Regions from separate parts of the Desulfothermus sp. genome, predicted to be linked through region 2. Evidence: riboswitches for the same ligand, from Rfam matches in the RefSeq annotation. Region 2 holds a riboswitch; each other region holds the start of a gene.
What was found. Region 2 has a riboswitch for cobalamin ahead of ACY2V1_RS04660 (LbtU family siderophore porin). Riboswitches for the same ligand answer to the same signal wherever they lie in the genome.

Region 1: it holds a riboswitch for cobalamin, as region 2 does, so the genes downstream of both, ACY2V1_RS04430 (TonB-dependent receptor plug domain-containing protein) here and ACY2V1_RS04660 (LbtU family siderophore porin) in region 2, are expected to answer to the same signal.
Region 3: it holds a riboswitch for cobalamin, as region 2 does, so the genes downstream of both, cbpB (peptide-modifying radical SAM enzyme CbpB) here and ACY2V1_RS04660 (LbtU family siderophore porin) in region 2, are expected to answer to the same signal.

The regions. Positions count from the first base shown of each region.
Region 1 is NZ_JBMYBT010000063.1:1,515-4,800, reverse strand. Features, by position in the region: gene ACY2V1_RS04445 (hypothetical protein) at 29-238, shown strand; gene ACY2V1_RS04440 (nucleotide-binding protein) at 943-1,071, shown strand; gene ACY2V1_RS04435 (hypothetical protein) at 1,049-1,474, shown strand; cobalamin riboswitch at 1,546-1,734, shown strand; gene ACY2V1_RS04430 (TonB-dependent receptor plug domain-containing protein) at 1,858-3,286, shown strand, end outside.
Region 2 is NZ_JBMYBT010000064.1:14,448-17,733, reverse strand. Features, by position in the region: gene ACY2V1_RS04670 (hypothetical protein) at 1-196, opposite strand, end outside; gene ACY2V1_RS04665 (tetratricopeptide repeat protein) at 280-798, opposite strand; cobalamin riboswitch at 1,039-1,314, shown strand; gene ACY2V1_RS04660 (LbtU family siderophore porin) at 1,485-2,630, shown strand; gene acs (acetate--CoA ligase alpha subunit) at 2,722-3,286, opposite strand, start outside.
Region 3 is NZ_JBMYBT010000045.1:9,200-12,485, reverse strand. Features, by position in the region: gene feoB (ferrous iron transport protein B) at 1-1,674, shown strand, start outside; cobalamin riboswitch at 1,696-1,922, shown strand; gene cbpB (peptide-modifying radical SAM enzyme CbpB) at 2,170-3,286, shown strand, end outside.

The sequences.
Region 1 (3,286 bases), on a different contig from region 2:
AGGCGTTAGAACCAAGAAGGAGAAAAATATGAAAATTCTGTTTATTGTTTGTCAGGATAATCCCGAAGTTCTTTGGAACTCCTTTAGACTTGCCAATATAATGCTGGAGGAAATAGAAGATGTCACTATATTTTTAAATGGACCTTCAGTAAAATATGAAAAATTAGACTCTGAAAAGTTTCCTTTAAAAAATCTGGCGAAAGTATTTACCCTTTCAGAAGGACAATTGTTTGCTTGAGGGAAATTAATGGAACTTCACGGAGTGAAGGAAGGATATCATAAGAAGGGGACACAGAAAGATCTATATAAGTTAATTCAGGAGAGTGAAAAGATTATCACATTATAGACTAACCGCCAACTCGCTGCGCCCGTTGGGCTTGCGGTTGGCGGCGGGACTGTCTATCCTTTTGTGTAAATTTTTTATAACCTATCTTCAAACAAAATCACTATCGGGTTGTAAATTTGGGGCCAATCCCTATTTTGGTGATTTAACAATTTCTGTCCCTTTGTTTTTGAACTTTTTAGGATCTTCCAAAAACTTAAAAAGTTACTCCAATCTCTTGATAATGCCAATACTAGTTTAAAATACTCCTTCAAAAAATTCTATGTAATTTTATCATCAACAAATAAATGGCTGACTGATAGTTCCTTAATAGAAAATTTAGAAAGAGAATGTCTAATTGGTATTGGTATAAGATGTCCAAGTATTATCTGCTATTCTTCCGTTAGGTGGTTTAGTTCAAAAACTATCGCTCTCTTTATTTTCACCTTTATGGTTGTATTTTATATTTTGGATCGTTTAGTTTCAAGGTGCTAACGCACTTGCTTTTCTTTCATCCCCACCGGGACCGGTCTTCCCGTCCCCAAAAGATAAATTTATAAGGTTGCATATTTTAAAAGATTTCTTTACAATTTCTTTACTAAAGATTAATAGGAGCTTTTATGAAATTAGCTGTTGCAGGAAAATGCGGTGTTGGAAAGACTACAGCCAGTGTCTGGCTTGGGAATTATTTAAAGAAGCAGGGAAAAGATATTTGGTTGATAGACGTTGATACAGCTTTATCTTTATGAGATAACAAAGAGTGTAGAGGCGGTTTTATCTGACCCTGAACTTGCGAAGAAGGTGATAGAAGCAATAGAGAAAGGCCTTTATTCAATAGAGGAGAAGGCAAAAGAGCAGAAGGTTATCATTAAAACAGAGCTTAAAGATGAATTAACAAAGGAGCTTGTAACTAAAGATGAACTTAAGGCCCATGAAGAAAGACTAAGAAAGGAGATGGAAGAAATAAGAGGGGAAATAAAGGCAACAGAAGAAAAGTTAAGAGGAGAGATAAAAGCCACAGAAGAGAAGTTAAGGACAGAGATACACAAATGGCGTGCAGACACTATAAAGTGGATGTTTATATTCTGGCTGGGTCAGATTGCTATCTTTACTGGAATATTAGTTAGTGTGTTAAAATTAATGTTGAAATAACACAAGAGAAAAAGGATAGTGTCAAAATGGATAGTTATGTTTAGGGGGTTGACACATAGTTAGACATATTATAAAAAGTTTATCACTCAGGTGCTGTAAGGCTTAATAGGGAATCCGGTGGAAATCCGGAACCGGCCCGCGGCTGTGATAAGGGGACGAAAGCCACATATAAGCCACTGGGAGCAGGGATACTCCTGGGAAGGTGTGGCAAGTAGGTTGATCCTTAGAGTCAGAAGACCTGCCTGAGTCAGATAGGCATTAGCTTTGGCGGGTGCCCAAAGCTATAAGCTGAGGTCCTTTGGAATAAAACGGGAGTCCCTGGACTGCTTATGTACGGTTCAGGGACTCTTTTTTTGGATAAAATTTATTGCAGGAGGCTTAAAATGAAAAGAATTTTTATTACATTACTAATCTTTTTTTTCTTACCAGGATTAAGTAATGCCCAAAAGGTTCATGAGATGGAAGAAATAGTAGTTACTGCGACCCGCTCTCCAAGGTCTGCTGAGAAGGTGGTCGCTGATGTAGATGTTGTTAAAGAAGAGGATATTAAAAATTCTTCTGCAACCAACATAGACGATATTTTAAGAAAGCTTGGAGGAGTTGATATCAGAAGATATACAGATGTCGGTTTTGGTCCACCTATAAGTGTTTACATCCGCGGTATAGGTGGAAGCAAAAAGGTAATGCTTATGATGGATGGAGTGCCTCTTAACTCGCCAATTACAGGTTTTCTTAATTTCAACCAATTTCAGTTATCATCTATTGAGCGCGTGGAGGTTGTTAAAGGTCCTTTTTCCTCACTTTACGGAAGTAATGCAATGGGAGGAGTTATCAATATTATATCAAAAAAAAGGGAAAAAGAGGGCATTGATATTGTTCCGATGGTTAGGTTAGGAAATTTTGACTTTAAAGAAGGTGGTCTCAGCATTCTTGGACGAAAAGGCAAATTTTTTTATTCTTTGAATGGAGACTATCGGACTATAGACAATCACTACCGCAGGGATAAAGAAGTAGATTACATTTATAATCCAGCAACAGGTGGTTTTAATAAAAGATATAAAGATGTAAGTAAATATTCAGACTATAACGACAAAAGAATTTTTGCACGCTGTGACTATGACTTTTCTGATGTCACTGGCATAACATTTACAGGAAACTATATGAAAGCCTACACAGAAAGAGGTACAACAGTGTTTCTCCCTGTAGAGCGCAAAAGAGATCAAGACAAAACTTCGTACTTTTTGAATTTAAGCGGACATACTACGCTTTTTAACAAGTTAGACCTTGAGGCAAGAATTTTCACTAATTATGACAAAAGCGAAGCAAAATTGGAACATATTATTGATAATTCTGCTCCTTTTGGACCTCCTTTTTTGTTCGTGTATGGAGATCGTGATTATTGGGGAAGAAATGTCGGTGCTCAAATTAAAGCATCAATTCCTGTTAAGAATTTTAGTTATTTAACTTTTGGTATAGATTCCAATTTTATAAAAGCACATTGGAAAAACACTAAAGAAGACGGAAGTGTAATTGGTGATGTCATGGATGAAACTATGAATACTTATGCCATTTACCTTCAAGATGAAATGGAGTTCTATTCTCGTCTTTTAATTACCTTAGGTGCAAGGTATGATATTAATTCAGAGACAGAAGATTCTTTTTCTCCAAAACTTGGAATTTTATACAAACTGAATGATAACATAAGTTTTAGAGCATCTGTTGGCCGGGCATTTCGTGCTCCTAATCTTCAGGAGCTTTACTCACCAACCTGGATGATGATTCCTGGAATACCTTTTAAATCTAACCCTGACC
Region 2 (3,286 bases):
ACCACATAGTTCCCTTGTCATCAAATGCATCTAAATTATGGGTTATTTCTGGATCCAGTAGATGACATACAAAATATACTTCATCACTTTTTAAAGGATCTTTTGGTGAGTCAGAATGTATAAAGACTTCAACAATCCTTTCATCTAATGATGCTATCTTTTTTGCAATATTCTTTAGAATATCTAAGCTTTTCATTTGACCTCCTTATATGCAAAAGCTGAAGTTTTTTAATTTTATTACTAGTATTTTTGATGTAAAAGATGTTTATACATTTCTGGTTATAGTGTTGAATTTTCCATTTTGTTTTGTTCTTCTATAGCCTGCTCAATAGAGTTGATTAAATCATCTTTTTTTGTCATGTTTGAATCATAAAGTGCAATTTGTAGATTTATTGCCCTTTGTACTATTGGTTTGGTAATGTCAAAAAAATTTTTTAAGGATTTAATGGCGTTTTCAATATCTCCCATATGCGCAAAACAAAGTCCCAAATAAAGAGACGTAAAATTGCTTTTTATACCTCTTTTTCTGAGCTCAAGAAACTCCTTCATAGCATTTTTTATATCTCCCAGTTTATAATAGCAATAGGCCAATTTTTGTCGTGCCACTAAATTATCTGATCTATGCTCTATCATTTTTAGGTATATTTCTTTTGCATCCTTGTAATTTTCATGAGCCAAATATTCATCTGCCTTTTTTGCCTCCTTATGAATAATGGAAGTAGCTTGAGGTGGTTGCACTGAAAATCTCTGTCTAAAACCAAATAAAAATTCTCTTCTACTAAGTCTGGTCTTTTTCATAAAAATCTTCTCCTAATCTAAGTCCCAATGAAATCTCAACGAAATTATATGTATCTAAGTTTTTTGCGTAAAAATTTATAATACAGAATTAGATTAAAAATATTAACTGGTTGTCTTATATTTGTCAAAAAAATTGACAAATATATGGAAGAATAAGGGAAGATACTATACATAATAAATATCCATGACAAGAGGGAATCAGTAACATTTTTACAGAGGTTGACAAAAAAATAAAGTTAAAATAGAAAAGACCAATCAGGTGCCGTTATATGGCTTAAAAGGGAATCCGGTGAGAATCCGGAACCGGCCCGCGGCTGTGATAAGGGGACGAAAGCTGCAAAATGCCACTCTGGTATAAATGCCAGGGGAAGGCGCAGCTCGCCCTGTTGAATTTCCTAAGAGGAATCCTATTCAACAGGGTGAGTCCTGTTGAATCTCCTGAGGAAAAAGGTTATTCAACAGGGCAAGTAGGATGATCCTTAGAGTCAGAAGACCTGCCTGAGAATAAAAAGAATATTGCCCTCGGGAGATGGGGTGATATTATAGGGATAAAAACGGGAAATCCCTGAGATTTTTAAATCTCAGGGATTTTTTTATTTTTAAAAAGACTTGACTTAAAAATTTTTTAGGGTTATGAAATTTGTAATATTTAATAAAAAAAAGTAACACAAAAGGAGGATGGTTTTATGAAAAAGTTTTTTTCGGTATCAACATTAGTCCTATTTTTTTTCGTTTGTTCGACTTTTGCCTTTGCAGATTCAAATGAAGCCTTGAAGCAAAGAATTGAAAGGCTTGAACAAGAACTCGCAGCACTCAAAACTGAGCTGGCAAAGAAAAACGAAGAAAAAAAAGAAAGTGTACTAAACAAGTTTTCAGGGAAAGTAGAATTACATGGGATTATTGAAGTGGAAGGTTCATATGCAAAGGGTTTTGATGAATCAGAGGAAAGTGATATTAAATTGGCAACTGCACAACTTGATGTTGATGCAAAATTAAATGATTTTGTTTCTGGGAAGATTACTTTTTTATGGGAAGAGGATGAAACAGAGCCAGTGGATATTGACGAAGCGTATATTTTAATTGGCAATACTGAAAAATTTCCCCTTTATATAAGGGCAGGGAAACAATACCTTCCCCTTGGGGAATTTGATACCAATATGATCTCTGATCCCTTAACATTGGAGCTTGCTGAAATAAACGAATCTGCCCTTTCCTTGGGATTTGAGAAAAATGGTTTTTTCTTAGAAGGTTCTATCTTTAATGGAGATGTAGATAAAGAGGATAATGTTAATGACGATCTAAATCATCTAGATGAATTTTCAATTTATGGAGGTTATTCAGGGGAATTTAATGGTGTGTCCTTTACTGCATGGGGTGGATACCTCAATAACATTGCTGATAGCGATACCATTTCAGATACAGTCCCAGGTACCATTGATGACTATATTGGTGCATTATGTGGAAATTTAGCTGTTGACTTTCAAGGTGTAACAATTTATGCAAGCTATGCAGGTGCAGTTGAGAGCTTTAAGAAAGGAGAGCTTGATTTTAAAAATCATGGGGCAAAGCCAAGGGCATGGAATATTGAAGCAGGATATACCTTAAATTTATTTAATTATGATACCACTTTCGCCGTAGGATATCAGGGAACAGATGAGGCTGTGGCACTTGAGATGCCTAAATCAAGGTATATAGGAAGTATAACAGTTTCTTTGCTGGAAAATTTGTCCCTGGCAATTGAATATGCATATGACCAAGATTATGATTTAAATGAAGGTGGTACAGATGAAGATGCCCATACAGTGACAACACAGTTGCACCTTGAATTTTAGCAAGCCCAAAGCACTCTTTTATATACAGGACCTGGATTCGTTATGTGAAAAATAATCCTCCCTTATGGCGAATTCAGGTCCCTTTTTTTGTCTAATCCTTATTTAAAATAATCCTGCAATCAGCAACAGATACCCCCAATCCTTCATCATGGACAATCAACGGATTTATGTCCAGTTCCTGGATTTCTGGATGGTTTTCCATTAGCCGGGAGACTTTCATTATTACTTTCTCAACTGCATATATATCTTTTTTCTTATCCCCCCTAAAGCCTGTAAGGAGTTTATACGCCTTTATGTCTTGAACCATTCTCCTTACATCTCCCCTTGTTAAAGGAGCTATTCTAAAGGATACATCCTTAAATACTTCCACAAAAATTCCACCAAAACCAAACATTACAAGGGGTCCGAATCTTGGGTATCTAGTAGCACCAACTATGCATTCCACCCCTTTAGGGGCCATTTTTTGTACCAATACACCATCTATCCTTGCCTCTTTTTTGTATTTAAGACCATTGCTTATTATTTCTTTGAATCCTTCTTTAACTTCTTTATCTGTGGTCAGATTTACAAGTACACCTTTGGCATCTGATTTATGCAAGATATCAGGAGACATTATCTTTAAAACAACTGGAAACCCTATCTCATTTGCTATTTTA
Region 3 (3,286 bases), on a different contig from region 2:
GATTGGACGCCTCTTACTATTTCATATGGACCAGACTTGGATCCCGTGATTGAAGAGATTTCAACCATTGTAGAGGAGAACAAGTTTTTAACTGAAAAATATCCAGCCAGATGGATAGCTTTAAAATACTTAGAGGAAGATGAAGATATATTGTCTCAAGGTGATGCGCAGGATTTAGATGTGTCTAATAAATTAAAGTCACTAGTTGATAAGGTGTCAACTCATTGTGAAAAGACCTTAAATACTGTTCCAGAGGCAATAGTTGCTGATTATAGATATGGTTATATTCATTCCCTGTTAAAAGGAGTAATAAAATACCGTTTTGATCCAGATAGATTGGATATTTCAGATAAAATAGATAGGGTTCTGACACACAGATTTATTGGCCCGCTTATTATGGTTGTTATTTTATATCTAATGTTTAAGATGACTTTTTTGTTTGGGGAATACCCCCTTGCTTTGATTCAAGATTTTTTTGGATTTTTATCTAACTTGGCCTCTAACTATCTTCCTCCTGGTTTTTTTAAATCCCTTGTGATTTCAGGAATTATAGATGGGGTAGGCGGGGTTATGAGTTTTGTCCCTTTGATTATGATCATGTTTTTCATCTTAGCCTTTTTAGAGGACAGTGGTTACATGGCGAGGATGGCGTATATGCTGGATCGTGTGTTAAGGATATTTGGTCTCCATGGATATTCAGTTATGCCTTTTATAATCTCAGGGGGTATCCCAGGTGGATGTGCAGTTCCAGGTATTATGGCCACCAGGACATTGAGGGGGCCAAAAGAAAAAATAGCCACTATTTTGACAGCACCGTTTTTTTCTTGTGGCGCAAAGGTACCAGTATTCTTGTTACTTGCTAGCGCATTTTTTCCTAAAACTGGCGATAAGCTTATGTTTTTTTTGACCATTTTTTCCTGGTTGTGGGCACTTATTATAGCAAAGCTATTTAGAATAAGCGTAATACGAGGAGAATCCACTCCTTTTGTTATGGAGCTACCACCTTACAGGCTTCCAACTCTAAAGGGTCTTGTTATTCATACCTGGGAGAGAGTCTGGCAGTATTTAAGAAAGGCTGGAACTGTTATTTTATTGATATCAATTATTATATGGGCAGGGATGAGCTATCCAACTCCTCCAAAAAGTTTAATTATCCCCTTAGATAAAAAAATAAATTCTTTAAAACTTAAGCTATCAAAGACCAATTATGACAAAATTAAGGAAAAGCAAATTCAGGATAAAATTCAAAGCTTAATTGCTGAGAAAAAAAAGATAGCACTTACACATTCGTTTGCTGGAAGATTAGGGATTCTCTTAGAAGACGTCACAAAGATGGCTGGTTTTGATTGGAAGAGTAATATAGCTCTAATAGGTGGAATAGCTGCAAAGGAAGTGATTGTATCCACTCTGGGAACAGCATATTCATTAGGGGAAGTGGATGTGGAAAATTCATCGTCTTTGTCTGAGAGAATAGCCAATGATCCAGATTGGAACAAAATAAAAGCCTTAAGTTTCATGATATTTGTGCTAATTTATGCCCCATGTTTTGTCTCTGTTGTTACAATTGCCCAGGAATCCAATTGGAAATGGGCAATTTTTAGTGTGTTTTTTAATACCTTAACTGCATTCTTTATGTCTATATTAATTTATCAATTAGGAATTAGATTTTTTTAATAGGTTGACTTTTTAGTGGATTTTTATTATTTATCTCCTAAACAAAGGAATTATGTCTCCTAACATCTCGGAACACGGTGAAAATCCGTGGCGGTCCCGCCGCTGTAATCGGGGAGGTTGTTCCACCTAGGGGCCAGATAGTATAATGTGTCTGGTCCGGTCACTCTCAATGTCCACTTTGGGGGGAAGGCCGTGGGACATACTGATGATCCGAGAGCCAGAAGACCTGTTAGGAGATGGAATTCACGGTGTCCTGATGGTAAAGGGGCCCGGGGAAACAATAGCTGTTTTCCTGGGTCCCTTTTTTATTTACAGGTGGAAATTAGATATGAATTTTTACTTAGTGGTCCACAGCAAAAAATAAAATAGGAGGTATGAGGTATGAAGAAAAATGTAATATCTTATCGTCGCAGGTGCAAAAAAATAGGGAAAAATACTGGTCTTTCCCACTACATCCTTTTGACCCCAAAGGCCAAGAAATAGGTAAAATATAACATGAATAAAAGAACATATGTAAATACCGGTTTTGGTCCCAGGTTTTCTGTCTTGGAAATTGGTGTAGATGATAAGGTTGCAGTTGTTGAGGGAGATAGTGGATTTTGGGCAATAGTGGATGCATCAGAGCTTCCTTCTGCTCTTAGTGGAAAATTGACAGAGGATTTTCTCAAAAAAGAAAAAGAGTTCAAGGAAGAAATGGAGCTCCTTAGATTTAAGCTGCCACCATCTGCTGTTTATTTTAATCCCACTGACAGGTGTAATTTTGATTGCACTTATTGTTATCTTCCAAGGGAGAGACGGAAAAATGGGATTTCCATGAGTCCCAAAGAAGTGTGCGCCAGTCTTGAGAAGCTTCTTATCTTTTTTAAAGATGTGCTTGGAGATGATGCCAAACCACAGGTGATATTCCATGGTGCTGAGCCAATGATGGTAAAAGATGCTGTTTTTGAGGGAATATCCAGGTATAAAGATGATTTTCTTTTTGGTATTCAGACCAATGGGACCCTTCTTACAGATGAGGACTTAGAGTTCATAAAGAAAAATCAGGTGGGTCTTGGTATATCCTTAGATGCTCCTGTGGAGGAAATAGCCAATGCAACCAGGAAGAGCTGGACAGGGAAAGGTGGTTTTAAAAAGGTAGTTGAAGTTATAAAAAAACTCTCAGATTATCCTGCTTACAATGTGATTACTACAGTAACAAAACACAATGTGTCAGTTTTAAAGGATCTGGTTAGATTTTATTATGATTTAGAGGTTCCTGTGATAATGCTAAATCCTGTTCGTTGCACTCAGGAAGGCGGAAGGCTCTCTAAGCCAGATGATATGGTGTTTTTAAAAGAGATTATAGAAGCCTTAGATCTAACATATGAGCTCTATGAGTCCCATGGGAGGAAATTGGTAGTTGCTAACTTTGCTAATATCATGGCGGGAATCCTGGGGCCAACTGGTAGAAGGCTTATGTGCGATATATCTCCATGTGGTGGTGGAAGATGTTTCTTTGCTTTGGCTGCCAATGGAGATATCTTCCCATGCAGTGAATTTATAGGTATTCCAGAGTTTAGGGCAGGAAATATTAATGAAGAGCCGTTATCTGATATTCTAAAAAAAGAACAGA